Regions from separate parts of the Nitratireductor sp. CH_MIT9313-5 genome, predicted to be linked through region 2. Evidence: predicted binding sites of a transcription regulator. Region 2 holds the regulator's gene; the other holds the start of a gene.

Region 1 (7,268 bases), on a different contig from region 2:
TGTGGGCCGTGTCGAAGGCACGGAAGTGATGGTCGTCGTCAATGATGCGACCGTGAAGGGCGGCACCTATTATCCGCTTACGGTGAAGAAGCATCTGAGGGCTCAGGAGATCGCGCTCGAGAACAATCTGCCCTGCATTTATCTGGTGGATTCGGGCGGAGCCAACCTTCCAAATCAGGACGAGGTCTTCCCCGATCGCGACCATTTCGGCCGCATCTTCTTCAACCAGGCGAACATGTCGGCGAAGGGCATCCCGCAGATCGCCTGTGTGATGGGCTCGTGTACCGCAGGTGGTGCCTATGTGCCGGCCATGAGCGACGAGACGGTGATGGTGAAGGGCAATGCCACCATCTTTCTGGGCGGCCCTCCCCTCGTGAAGGCAGCCACCGGCGAGGTGGTGACAGCAGAAGAGCTGGGCGGCGCGGAGGTGCATACGCGTGAATCGGGCGTCGCCGACCACTATGCGCTTGATGACGAGCATGCGCTCGCAATCGTCCGGCGCATCGTCAAAAACCTGAATCGGAAGAAGGTTTTGCAACTGAACCTTCGCAAACCGATTCTGCCGGCATATGATCCGCATGAGCTTTACGGCATCATCCCTACCGACACGCGCCAGCCTTATGATGTGCGTGAGGTGATTGCCCGCATTGTCGACGGCTCGGAGCTGGACGAGTTCAAGGCCAATTATGGCACGACGTTGGTCACGGGCTTTGCGCATATCCACGGAATGCCAGTGGGCATCATTGCCAATAATGGCGTGTTGTTCTCAGAAAGCGCGCTGAAAGGCGCGCATTTCATCGAGCTTTGCTGCCAGCGCAAGATCCCGCTTGTCTTCCTGCAGAACATCACCGGCTTCATGGTGGGCCGCAAATATGAGGCGGGCGGCATTGCACGTGACGGCGCGAAACTGGTGACGGCTGTCGCCACGGCCAGCGTGCCGAAATTCACGGTGATCATCGGCGGCTCGTTTGGCGCCGGCAATTACGGCATGTGCGGGCGCGCCTATTCGCCACGCTTCCTGTGGATGTGGCCGAATGCACGCATCTCTGTCATGGGCGGCGAACAGGCGGCGACCGTTCTTTCCATCGTCAAGCGTGAGGGCATCGAGCGCAGGGGCGGCACATGGTCGGCGGAGGAAGAGGCCGAATTCAAGAAGCCGATTCTTGAAAAGTATGAGCGCGAGGGTCACCCTCTCTACTCTTCCGCAAGGCTGTGGGATGACGGGATCATCGACCCGGCAAAGACGCGCGAGGTGCTGGCGCTTTCGCTTTCGGCTTCGCTCAACGCCCCGATCGAGGACACCAAGTTCGGCGTGTTCCGCATGTAGTTCAACCTTGCGCAAGAGACGCGCATGGGAGGGAAGATGTTCAAGAAGATATTGATTGCTAATCGCGGTGAAATTGCCTGCCGCGTCATGCGCACGGCACAGAAGATGGGCATTGCCTGTGTTGCCGTCTATTCGGATGCGGACCGCAATGCACTTCATGTCGCCATGGCCGATGAAGCCGTGCGCATTGGCGAGGCGCCGGTGGGCGACAGCTATTTGCGCGTTGACCGCATCATCGAGGCGGCAAGGAAAACGGGAGCGGAGGCCATCCATCCGGGCTACGGCTTCCTCTCCGAAAACCCCGAATTCGTGGAGGCGGTGGAGGCCGCGGGGCTGATTTTCATTGGCCCGTCGGCGAAATCCATCCGCGCCATGGGGCTCAAGGATGCTGCCAAGCGCCTGATGGAAAAGGCCGGCGTGCCGGTCGTGCCGGGCTATCACGGCGACACGCAGGCGCTGGTGGCATTGGCAACCAAGGCCAACGAGATCGGCTACCCCGTACTCATCAAGGCGCGTGCCGGTGGTGGCGGAAAGGGCATGCGCCGGGTGGACGATCCCGACCAGTTTGCCGAAGCGCTGGCCGCTGCCAAGCGCGAGGCGAAGGCGGCTTTCGGTGACGAGGCCGTTCTCGTGGAAAAGCTGATCGAGAAGCCGCGCCATATCGAGGTACAGGTCTTTGGCGATTCCCACGGCAATGTGGTGCATCTGTTCGAGCGTGACTGTTCAGCCCAGCGGCGCCACCAGAAGGTGATCGAGGAAGCGCCCGCTCCCGGCATGAGCGACGCCATGCGCGCGGCCATGACGGAGGCTGCGGTCAAGGCTGCCAAGGCCATCCACTATCGCGGCGCGGGCACGATCGAGTTCATCGTCGACGCATCGGAAGGGCTGCGCCCCGACCGTTTCTGGTTCATGGAAATGAACACGCGTCTGCAGGTTGAACACCCGGTTACCGAGATGGTCACGGGTATTGATCTGGTGGAATGGCAATTGCGTGTGGCGGCGGGTGAAGCCCTGCCGCTGACACAGGAAGAGATCCATCTACGCGGCCACAGTTTCGAGGCACGCATTTATGCCGAGGATCCCTCGCGTGACTTCCTGCCGGCCATCGGTACGCTGCACCATCTGCGCTTTCCGCAGGAATTCGGTGATGCCGAGGGACGAGTGGAGACCGGTGTGCGTGAGGGAGACACGATCTCCCCCTATTACGATCCGATGATCGCCAAGCTCGTCACCTGGGGTGAGGATCGTGCTCATGCGCTGAAGGCGTTAAGGGATGCGCTCGGCAAGACCGAAATCGCAGGCTCCATCGTCAACACGTCCTTCCTCTGGCGCCTGGCGGACAATGAAGCCTTCAAGGCCGGTGACGTGGATACGGGCCTTATTGCGCGCGATGCGGAAGCTCTCACCCGCCATCACCGCCCCGACGCGCGTCTGGTTGCGCGTGCTGCCCTTCTGGCATCCGGTGCCGGGCAGGCGCAGCAGACGGATGATCCTTTCGATGCGCTTGCCGGCTATGCGCATTTCCAGCCTGTCAGCCGCCGCGGAAAGCTGGCACTGGGCGACGAGGTGCTGAACTACCGCCTGCAGGCACAGGGCAACGGTCGATATTCGATCGCCGTATCCGGCGATGGCGGTGACGATATCGCGACCTTGCGCACGGACGAGCCCGTCAGGGCCGCTCGCTGGCCGGGGCATATCACGTTGTTTGCCGGTGCGGAGAGTTTCACCTTCCAGGCTATCGATCCACTTGAGGCTGCTGCCGATGCGGCTGCCGGTGCAGATGTTCTGCGTGCGCCGATGCCCGGCCTCGTCAAGATGGTCAAGGCGAAGGCCGGCGACAAGGTGTCTGCCGGACAGCCCATCCTCATACTCGAAGCCATGAAGATGGAGCACACGATGAACGCACCGCGTGACGGCGAGATTGCGGAAATCGTTGACGAAGGCGCGCAGGTCAGCGACGGCACCCTGCTTGTGCGCTTCCACGAGGAATAGGAAAACGCCGCAGATACCCCTTCAATAACGGGATCTGCGGCGTTCTTCAGCCAAAACTGTTCCGTTGCCGCCCCCACGTGACGGACAGTTCCGGCCGGCGCCCCCAGCGCTACTGGTGAATTCTTTATGTTCGCTTCCGCGCATGGTCCGCGGAAGCCGGTCGGCTCATCCGACCTTTGCCAATCAGTGCATCGTCATCCATTCGCGGGCTTCGCGAAGCGCACGGGCGAGTTCCGCCTTGGACATGGCCAAAGCCATCTCCGCCCGCATCTCTGCCGCACGTTCGGAGCCCTTGATGGCCGCGATGTTGAACCATTTGTGTGCGGCAACGAGATCAACCTCGCAGTCGCGGCCGGTGGCATACATCAGGCCGAGCTGAAGCAGCACATCCACCTGTGCGCCTGCGCCGATCGAGCCCGTATCCGGTTCATGCATGTGAAAGCGTGCCATCTGTCTGATCCTCTTTCAAAACCCCTGAGAGCGGCCCGTTCTTTTTGTCCCGATGAACGGTGTCGCGATGGTTTTGAGAATGCCAGAGAGCGCTGAAATGCGCGTTAAATGGCTTGCTTAACCGGCGGAAAACAAAGTCCAAACAGCCAGTTAAAGGTCAGATTCCGTTAAACATCAAAGTGACGGAGTTCTGCGGCATTCGACGAAAATTCAGCTAAAATTGACCTTGGCGATTTCAAGATTTCGCTAACCACCATTCAGTGTCGCTTCCCGGACGATGTTGAGAATTGCCGTTTTGGATGGCGCTTTCCAAGGCCTCACAAGACGGCTTTCGCTGCCGCGGAAATTGCATTACGCTTACGTGCGCGTAATCGTTTGGATCAGGGAGGACAAGAATGATCCGCAAATTCATGATCGCCACGGCTCTGGTTGCCATGGCTGCAGGCAGTGCGATGGCAGACCCGATCGAGGGCAACTGGCGTACGCAGTCCGGCAGCACCGCACAGATTGCTTCCTGCGGCGGTTCCTATTGCATCACGCTGAAAAGCGGCAAGCATTCCGGCAAGCAGATCGGCAAGATGAGCGCCAGCGGCGGCGGCAAATATGCCGGGCAGATCACTGATCCCGACAGCGACAAGACCTACAAGGGCAAAGCCACGCTGACCGGCAGCTCGCTGAAACTCGGCGGCTGCGTGCTCGGCGGCATCATCTGCCGCAACCAGACCTGGAAGCGCATGTAGGCTTAAAGGCTTGGAAACAGACAAGGGCAGGTGCCACGTGGCCCCTGCCCTTTATTGTTGTTTATCTGAATAATCTCTAGCTTGCGCGTTGGTTGAACAGGACCTTCTGCGCTTCCTTGTCATCGGCAATGTTCTTGCGATGCTCCTGGCCAATCTCGATACCCTTGGCGACTGCGGGTCGTGCCATCATGGTCTCGAACCAGCGCTTGAGATTGGGGAAGTCTTCAAGGTCCTGCCCCTGGTTCTTGTACGGCTTTACCCAGCCTATGCACGCGATGTCGGCGATTGAGTATTCACCCGCGAGGAAGTCGCGGTCGGCGAGGCGCTTGTTCATCACGCCGTAGAGCCGGTTGACTTCGTTCGTATAGCGATTGATGCCGTACTCAATCTTCTCCGGCGCATATTGGCGGAAGTGATGGGCTTGGCCGGCCATCGGACCAAGACCTCCCATCTGCCAGAACAACCACTGGTCAACCTCGACGCGGGCGCGCTCGTCGCTTGGATAGAGCTTGCCGAATTTGCGGCCGAGATATTGCAGGATCGCGCCTGATTCAAACACGGAGATTGGTTCACCATCAGGACCTTCCGGGTCAATGATGGCGGGCATGCGATTGTTGGGAGAAATCTTCAGAAAGTCAGGCTCGAACTGCTCGCCTGCGCCGATATTCACATAGCGGATCTCGTAGGGAACGCCGAGCTCTTCCAGCATGATGGAAATCTTCCAGCCATTGGGCGTGGGCCAGTAATAGAGTTCGATCGGTTTGGATTGACTTGTCATGAGTTTCTCCTGGTTGGGTGCGACATATAGGTGCTGCAGCCGTTACACGCCAACCCCGATCTCGACACAATTGCGTGCCTGCGATATATACACCCTGTTTACATTAAACCTTTGCGTATCAACCTTTTTGAACGACAGATGAACGGGCACCTCAGCATCCGTTCAGTCAGGCCACACTATTTTAAGGGCCAAGACGAGGGAAACACACATGCTGACGCGTGGTTTCACGATGATATGTCTCATCGTTTCGATCCTGGGAATGTTCGGGGCGGTTGCCGTTGCGGACCTGACCCGGACCCGAGGAACAGACGTTGCATCCGATGTTTCCTGCATAGAGAGGACGAGCTGCATCCGCTAAGGACTGCAGCCAGACGCAGGGTTTAGGGTAAATGAGCAATCTGTATAGCAACATCAAGACGTCTCTGAGCTACCTGCCCCGCGTTCTCGTGCTGGGGATGCTCCTGGCGCTTCCGCTCATTGCCGTAAACCAGGTGCGCGCCGACAATGGCTCCATTCTCGAAAGCATCGAGGAAAAGGGCGGCGGCATCGGCTTCGTGCTTCTGGTCAGCCTGCAGCGCGGCTGAGTGAGCGATCTGGCGGTGGACAACATGTTCGCCGCCGCTTCTTCTTCCACCACCACGCCTCGAAACCGTCACGCGCTGTGCCTATAATGGGCCATGGACAAGCGAATCTATCACCAAGCGATTGACAAGGTTTCGAGCCCGCCTGCAGTGGCGCGGCAGAGTTTCAACGATGCCCGTGAGGCCGTGGATGCGCTGAAGGCGATCTATTCGCGCAATACCGGCTTTTTGCGCGATGCTTTTGCGGCATTGGGCGAGACCGGCGAGAGCGACAGCCGATATCGGGCCTATTATCCCGAGATCAGCATCTCGACTTCCTCCTTCGCGCAGATCGACACGCGACTGGCCTACGGCCATGTGCCCTCTCCCGGCACCTACACCACCACGATCACGCAGCCCGAACTGTTCGACACCTATCTGGTGGACCAACTCAATCTGGTCATCCGCAATCATGGCGTGCCCATCGTCGTGGGCGAATCCGACACGCCCATACCGCTGCATTTCGCGTTTCTGAAGGATACCTATGTCGAGGCGGCCATTGCCGACCGGCTGAAGCGGCCCTTGCGCGATCATTTCGATGTTCCGGATCTGAACGCGACGGACGACCACATCGTCAACGGCACCTATGAGCCGGGTCCGGGCGAGCCGCTGCCGCTGGCGCCCTTTACCGCCCAGCGCATCGACTATTCGCTGCACCGGCTGGCGCACTACACGGCGACCTCGCCGGAGCATTTCCAGAATTTCGTCCTGTTTACGAACTACCAGTTCTATATCGACGAATTCTGTGCCTATGCGCGCGAGATGATGGAGAAGGGTGGCGAGGGCTATGACAGCTTCGTCGAGCCGGGAAATGTGGTCACGCTTGCCGGAGACAAGACCCCGCATGCGTCGGGCCCCGCCCGTCTTCCGCAGATGCCGGCCTATCACCTGACCCGCAAGGATCATTGCGGGATCACCATGGTGAATATCGGCGTCGGCCCGTCCAACGCCAAGACGATTACCGATCACATCGCGGTACTGCGCCCACATGCGTGGCTGATGCTTGGCCACTGCGCGGGCCTGCGCCACACGCAGGCGCTGGGTGACTATGTACTGGCCCATGCCTATGTGCGCGAGGACCATGTGCTTGATGACGATCTGCCCGTCTGGGTGCCGCTTCCGGCACTTGCCGAGGTGCAGGTCGCGCTTCAGGAAGCGGTCGCCGAGATTACCGGTCTGTCTGGCTATGAATTAAAACGCATCATGCGTACCGGCACGGTGGCGACGATCGACAACCGAAACTGGGAACTGCGCGAACAGCGCGGACCGGTGCAACGGCTATCGCAGTCGCGCGCAATCGCACTCGACATGGAATCTGCGACCATCGCGGCCAACGGTTTTCGATTCCGCGTGCCCTATGG
Region 2 (7,268 bases):
TCGTCATCGCCATGGCTCCAGCCAAGGCGGGCGAGGTAATTGCACAGTGCCTCGGGCAGATAGCCCATGGAGCGATAGGCTTCCACGCCCAGCGCGCCGTGGCGTTTGGACAGCTTCGCACCGTCAGCACCGTGAATCAGCGGAATATGCGCCATCACCGGCACATCCCAGCCCATGGCCTTGTAAATCAGGGTCTGGCGCGCGGCATTGGTAAGGTGGTCGTCACCGCGGATGATGTGGGTTACGCCCATGTCGTGATCATCCACGACGACTGCGTGCATGTAGGTTGGCGAGCCGTCGGAGCGCAGAATGATGAAATCGTCGAGATCCTTGTTTGGAAAGCGCACCTCGCCTTGAACCTTGTCATGAATGACGGTCTCGCCATCCTTTGGCGCCTTGATGCGAATGACAGGCTTTACGCCTTCAGGCGCTTCGGAGGGATCACGATCACGCCAGGTGCCGTCGTAGCGCGGCGGGCGGCCTTCAGCGCGCGCCTTTTCGCGCATGGCCTCCAGCTCTTCCTGGGAGGCATAGCAATAATATGCTTCGCCTCGTTCCACCATTTCCAAGGCCACTTCACGATGGCGATCGGCCCGCGAGTGCTGAGAAACCGGCTCGCCGTCCCAGTCGAGGCCGAGCCAGGACATTCCCTCGATAATGGCCCTGGTTGCTTCGTCGGTGGAACGCTTGCGATCGGTATCCTCGATACGCAGCAGCATCTTGCCGCCTGTGTGACGCGCATAAAGCCAGTTGAACAATGCTGTCCGGGCGCCGCCAATATGCAGGAAGCCGGTGGGTGAGGGGGCGAAGCGGGTTACGACAGGTTTTGACATGACATCCTGTTTGGGCTGTGGGCGATCCTGACCGCCCATCCGTCGGGTGGAAATTGCGTGCGCCTCATGTAGCATAGGCGAGAGCGCACGCAAGCGCCGGGGGCTTATGGGAAATGCAAGGTGACGGGGCGGCCACCAGCATGGATGAGCGCGAGCGGTTCGGGCAGGGTTTCGGCCAGGTCGGTTCGCCCGTGGCGGAGCCTGTCCGGGATATTGCAGAAGCTGGTGGTGCGACGCTGCCTTCGGCGCAGCCACGGTCGCGTAAATCCCTGACTCAGTCGTTGAGTGGAAATGTGCTGAGCGACCTGCACGTGGAAGCTGCCCGAGGCACACCGTTCCTGTTTCTGCCTGTCTTGCTGGCCATTGGCGCAGCGGTCTATTTCGCCTTGCCGGAAGAACCAGCAGGCGCAGCCATCGTGGCAACTGTCACGGTGCTCCTTGCGGGCCTTTTTCTGGCGCGAGGTAGACCGGTGGTCTCCCTCGGACTTGCGGCGTTACTGGTTTTCTCAATGGGGCTGGCCGCAGCCAAGCTGGAGACCTGGCGGCGATCAACACCGATGCTTGGTTCGCCCATTGCCACAACGCTGACGGGGCAGGTGTTGACACTTGAGCACATGGCAAACGGACGCATCCGGCTTACGCTGGATGTGATCGGGACAGAGCGGCCGCAACTGAGATATGCACCTGACCGTGTCCGGGTCAGCGCCCGCAATGTGCCGGATGCGCTGGCGCCGGGCGACGTTGTCAGCGGGCTGGTGCGGCTGATGCCGCCTTCCGGGCCGGTGCGCCCTGGTGCCTATGACTTTGCCTTTACGAGCTTTTTCCAGGAGCGGGGTGCAGTTGGCTTCTTTCTGCGCAATCCCGTGCGCGTTCAAAAAGCCGAAGAGAGTGTTCTATTGCGTGCGCAAAGCCTGGTCCAAAGGCTGCGCCGGGCGCTCGCTGAGCGAATTTCGCGCCATGTGGATGGGCAGGCTGGGCAAGTGGCGGTCGCGATGATCACCGGTTTCCGTGCGGGCATACCCGAAGAAACGAATGAGTGGCTACGGCGCGCAGGGCTGGCGCATATTCTGGCAATTTCAGGCCTGCACATGGCATTGGCCGCCGGATGCGTCATGCTTGGCGTGCGCTGGGGCTTCGCGCTCTTTCCTCAGAGCGCCTCGCGCCTGCCGGTGAAGAAATATGCCGCAGGCGCAGCTTTGCTTCTGGCCACGCTTTATCTGCTGATCTCCGGAGGAGCCGTCGCCGCGCAACGCAGCTATATCATGCTCGCCGTCATGCTGGCAGCGCTTCTGTTTGATCGCGCGGCGATAACAATGCGTAATCTCGCCATTGCCGCCCTCATCATCATTGCCGCATCACCCCATGTGGTGGTCGGGCCCAGTTTTCAGATGTCCTTTGCGGCGACTGCGGCACTGATTGCCGCGTATGGATGGTGGACGGAACGCCGCCGCAGGGCCTCGCACCGGCCGCATCGGGAGCGAGGGCTGGCCGCTCGCGTGGCAATGGCGGTACTACTGTTCTTCGCCGGGCTTTGCGCGACCAGCATTATTGCCGGCCTGGCAACCAGCCTGTTCGGAGCGTGGCATTTTCAGCGCGTCAGTCCTTATGCTTTGCCTGCAAATCTGGCGGCCATGCCCCTGGTCTCGCTTGTTGCCATGCCATCTGCGGTAATCGCAATGATCATGATGCCATTTGGGCTGGATGGACCATTCTGGCTCCTGATGGGCAAGGCGATAGAGGGGATTACGCTGATCGCCGAAACGGTTTCAGATCGCAGTCCCATTGATGCGATCGGTCTGATGCCGCGGGGCGCATTCCTGCTGCTCGTCAGCGGGTTTACATTGCTGGTCATTTTCACGACGCGGTTGAGAATTCTGTCGCTCCCGTTCCTGCTTGCCGGACTGGCCGTCTGGTCCCAGCGCGACCTTCCAGATGTCCTTGTGAGCGATGATGCGCGGCTCGTCGGTGTCCGCGTGGCAAACGGGGCACTGGCGGTCAACAGAGACCGGCCCAACGGCTTCACCATGGGTGATTGGAAACATGCGCTGAATGTCGATCAGGTGATCAAGCCGCAGGGTGTGGATGAGGGGCAGGCCACACCAGACAACGCCTTTTCATGCGCCGACACGGTCTGCTCGCTGGAGCATCCCCATGGTGGAGCAATCGTGCATCTGAAGGACCCGGCAGACACTAGAGCCTATTGCTCGAAAGCTGCGGTGATCGTGGTCGACGATGCCACAATCTCCTCTCCATGCGGCAGGCACGTGTTGCTGCTGACCAAGAAGGATCTCGCACAAAATGGTGCTGCGGCAATCTATCTGTCGACCAGACCGGACAGGATAACCCGACTTGTACATGCCGTGGCCAGGCCCTATCGGCCCTGGCATGAACACCGACAATATTCTCGCGCTGCAAGGGCCTGCCGCCCTACCGGAGGGATTAACCCTCCTGCGGGCGCGCTATGAATTCAGCAGCGACCCGAGGGCTCACAAGGTCAGTAGCGGCGGATCAAACCGACCAGCTTGCCTTGAACCTTCACGCGGTCGGGGCCGAAAATGCGCGTCTCATAGGCAGGATTGGCTGCCTCAAGCGCAATGGATGCGCCCTTGCGCCTGAGCCTCTTGAGTGTGGCTTCCTCATCGTCAACCAGCGCAACAACGATCTCACCGGGATTGGCCGAACTGGAATGTTTGATGATGACAGTATCACCATCGAAGATCCCAGCCTCGATCATCGAGTCGCCTTTTACTTCCAGAGCGTAGTGCTCCCCACCTGAAAGCATATCCGGCGGTACCGTGATGCTGTGGGTCTGGTGCTGGATGGCATCGATGGGCACACCGGCTGCGATACGCCCCATGACCGGGACGCTGTAGGCGCCACCGTCTTCAGCCGGTGCAGGCGCGGGAGCGGCGGGACGGGCAGGTTCGGGCGTTTTGCCGAGGCTACCCTCGATCACGCTTGGCTGAAACTTGCGTGCAGTGCCGCCAAGACCTGGTGCGATCGAATCAGGCAGGCGCAACACTTCCAGCGCACGAGCCCGGTTGGGAAGCCTGCGGATGAAGCCCCTTTCCTCGAGCGCGGTAATCAAACGATGAATGCCCGACTTGGAAGCCAGGTCGAGCGCCTCCTTCATCTCGTCAAACGAAGGCGGGATGCCCGTCTCCTTCAGACGCTCGTGGATGAAGAGCAGCAGCTCGTGCTGTTTGCGTGTCAGCATTGCCGACTCCCGGAATCAGTCATAAACAAAACCAGAACATAATGTATCTGTTCCAGTTGTGTTCCGCAACGGCAATTTTGGCGTCAGTCTCGCAGCATCAGGATCCGGCATCTGTCGCCGGCGGCCGCGGCGGGTGCGTGGGGTTCCCTGATGAGGAGGCAGTTTGCGGCAGCATAAGCCGTCAGGTGCGACGAATCCTGGTGAGCAAACGGTGTTGCTAGAAGCCCCTCAGGGCCTTGTACCGCGACTGCACGCACATAGTCCTGACGTTCATCATTGGCCGACATGGCAGTGGCGAGCCTGGCGCGGCGGATATCGGGACGGAAGATAGCGCCGGAGAGCCGGGCCAGGAGCGGTCGCAGAAAGAGTTCGGCGCAGACAAGACTGGAAACAGGGTTGCCGGGCAGGCCCAGCACCCGCTGGTTGCCCAATCTTCCGGAGATCAATGGCTTGCCCGGGCGCATGGCAACTTTCCAGAACGAAAGCTGCATTCCCGCGTCAGCCAGTGCGCTGCGCACGAGGTCGTGTTTTCCAACCGATGCGCCGCCGAGCGTGACCAGAACATCCGCTCCTTGACCGGAGGCTTGCTGCAATGCCGCAGAAATCAACGCTGCGTCGTCGGGTATGATGCCCAGATCAAGCACTTCAGCACCTTCCTGTTCGGCTATGGCTGCGATGCCGAATGTGTTGGATGCGATGATCTGATTTTCTCCGATCTCGTCGCCGGGAGGGACAAGCTCGTTACCGGTGGCAAGTACCGCCAGAAGCGGTTTCCTGTGCACGCATAGGCTCGGATGTCCGCCAGAGGCGGCAAGTGCCAGAGCTGCGGGATCGAGTTTGCGCCCCGGTTCAAGCAGGGTGTCGCCTTCACGAAAATCGAGGCCTGCCAGCCGGATATTTCGTCCAACCTCGACGGGACACGTCGCACGGATTGTTGCCTGACCGGTCTGTTCGGTGTTCTCCTGTATCAGGACAGCGTCAGCACCTTTCGGCACAGGTGCCCCGGTGAAAATCCGTACCGATTCCCCATGCTTGAGCGTGCCTTCGAACCGTGTGCCAGCCGCAGCCTCTGCGACCACGCGCAGGTTGTTCTGGGGTTTGCGGGTGTCGTCCGCACGTACCGCAAAGCCGTCCATTGCGGATGCGTCGAAGGGCGGCTGGGTCCGGTTGGCATATATCGGTGACGCAAGGACACGTCCTGACGCTTCTCTCAATGGCACGCATTCGGGTTCCAGCGGCTTGACGCCGTCCAGAACTCGCTCCAGCGCTTCATCAACGGGAAGAAGTGCCATCCGGTGCGTCTTCTCTTCTCCAGTGGCCCGATTTGCCGCCGGCTTTCTCGACAAGGCGGAGATTGGTGATTTCCATGCCGCGATCCATGGCCTTGGCCATGTCATAGATGGTCAGGCAGGCAACGGAGGCTGCTGTTAGAGCTTCCATCTCCACGCCTGTCTTGCCGGTCACCCGTGCGGTTGCACAAATGTGAAGGCCCGGCAGTTCCTCGTCGGGTTTGATTTCGACGGCAACGCTGTCGAGACCGAGAGGGTGACAAAGCGGGATGAGTTCGTGGGTGCGCTTTGCAGCCATGATGCCTGCAATGCGTGCAGTGCCGATAACGTCACCTTTCTTGGCATCGCCTCTGCGGATGGCATCCAGCGTTTCCGGACGCATTTTCACGGATCCCTCAGCCATTGCATGGCGGGCGGTTTCGCTTTTTGCGCCAACATCCACCATCTGCGCAGTGCCATCGGAGGTGATATGGGTGAGCCGCGTCATGGAAACTCAAGCAGCCACAGGAGCGAGCAGATCGCGTGTGGCTTGGGCTACATCATCCTGGCGCATCAGGCTCTCGCCGATCAGGAAGGTGTTGATGCCGCATTTCGACAGGCGCTGGCAGTCAGCATTGGTGAAGATGCCGCTTTCGCCCACAATCAGCCGCTCATCGGGGACAAGCGGTGCCAGCTTCTCGCTGGTCTCGAGGCTGACTTCGAATGTTCGCAGATTGCGATTGTTGATACCAATCAGCGGTGAGGACAGTTTGAGCGCTCGCTCAAGCTCGGGTTCGTCATGAACCTCCACCAGCACGTCCATGCCAAGTTGGAAAGCCTCGTCTTCAAGTTGGCGCGCCTCATCGTCGGTGAGGGAAGCCATGATGAGCAGGATCGCATCTGCTCCCCAGGCGCGGGCTTCGTGAACCTGATAGGTCTCGAACATGAAATCCTTGCGCAGGACCGGAAGACCCGAGGCATTGCGCGCCTGTGCAAGATATTCCGGCGCTCCCTGGAATGAGGGCTTGTCCGTCAACACAGAGAGGCAAGTCGCGCCGCCTTCGCGATAGGCTTCGGCGAGTGCCGGCGGGTTGAAGTCCGCACGGATCAGTCCCTTGGAGGGGCTTGCCTTCTTCACCTCGGCAATAAGCGCAAAACGGCCCTTGTCGATGTCAGAGCGCAATGCGCGTGCAAAACCGCGGGGCTCTTCGACATCTGCGGCTTTCGCCTTGAGCTCGCTCAGCGGAACAGCGGCTTTTGCGGCCGCGATCTCCTCGCGCTTGTAGGTCTCGATCTTTTCCAGAATGTCAGCCATTGCCGTCCTTCGCATGTCGCTCCGGCTTACCGGTTGGACACTTCGACCAGTTTTTCGAGGCGCTTCAGAGCGCTGCCATTGTCGATTGCCGCCTGGGCCATCTTCACGCCGTCCTGCAGATTCTCAGCCTTGCCAGCCATGGTCAATGTACCGGCTGCGTTGAAAACTGCGATATCGCGATAGGCATTGCGCTCTCCTTCAAGAACGGCACGCAGCGCGCGGGCATTGTACTCGCCGTCGCCGCCCTTGAGATCAGCTACGGTCACGCGTGGGAGACCGACTTCCTCCGGCGTCAGATCAAAGGTCCGAATCGCACCGTTTTCAAGGGCGGCAACCTTGGTTGTGCCGGCAGTCGTTATCTCGTCCAGGCCGTCGCCATGTACGACCCAAGCCCTGTCCGTGCCAAGCTCCTTCAACACCTCTGCCAGCGGTTCGACCCACTGGGGCGAGAATACCCCCACGAGCTGATGCTTGACGCCGGCGGGATTGGAAAGCGGTCCGAGCAGGTTGAAAATCGTGCGGGTACCCAGTTCCACGCGTGCTGGCCCCACATGGCGCATCGCAGCGTGGTGGTTGGGCGCGAACATGAAGCCGAGACCTGCTTCGGTAATGCACTCGGAGATCCTCTCCGGCCC

What was found. Region 2 encodes LexA, which represses DNA repair genes until DNA is damaged. Its sites were predicted from a motif close to TGTTCNNNNTGTGTTCNG; they were not measured.
Region 1: the regulator LexA is predicted to act here: its motif matches at 3,897-3,914, upstream of WA367_RS16560 (sel1 repeat family protein).

Annotation. Positions count from the first base shown of each region.
Region 1 covers NZ_JAYMER010000022.1:236,826-244,093, reverse strand. Annotated here, with positions in the region: gene WA367_RS16570 (carboxyl transferase domain-containing protein) at 1-1,327, shown strand, start outside; gene WA367_RS16565 (acetyl/propionyl/methylcrotonyl-CoA carboxylase subunit alpha) at 1,364-3,319, shown strand; gene WA367_RS16560 (sel1 repeat family protein) at 3,503-3,769, opposite strand; gene WA367_RS16555 (DUF2147 domain-containing protein) at 4,165-4,509, shown strand; gene WA367_RS16550 (glutathione S-transferase family protein) at 4,586-5,287, opposite strand; gene WA367_RS16545 (hypothetical protein) at 5,677-5,871, shown strand; gene WA367_RS16540 (AMP nucleosidase) at 5,965-7,268, shown strand, end outside.
Region 2 covers NZ_JAYMER010000014.1:405,522-412,789, reverse strand. Annotated here, with positions in the region: gene gltX (glutamate--tRNA ligase) at 1-833, opposite strand, end outside; gene WA367_RS09470 (ComEC/Rec2 family competence protein) at 947-3,298, shown strand; gene lexA (transcriptional repressor LexA) at 3,328-4,050, opposite strand; gene WA367_RS09460 (molybdopterin molybdotransferase MoeA) at 4,134-5,342, opposite strand; gene moaC (cyclic pyranopterin monophosphate synthase MoaC) at 5,323-5,826, opposite strand; gene trpC (indole-3-glycerol phosphate synthase TrpC) at 5,833-6,633, opposite strand; gene trpD (anthranilate phosphoribosyltransferase) at 6,660-7,268, opposite strand, start outside.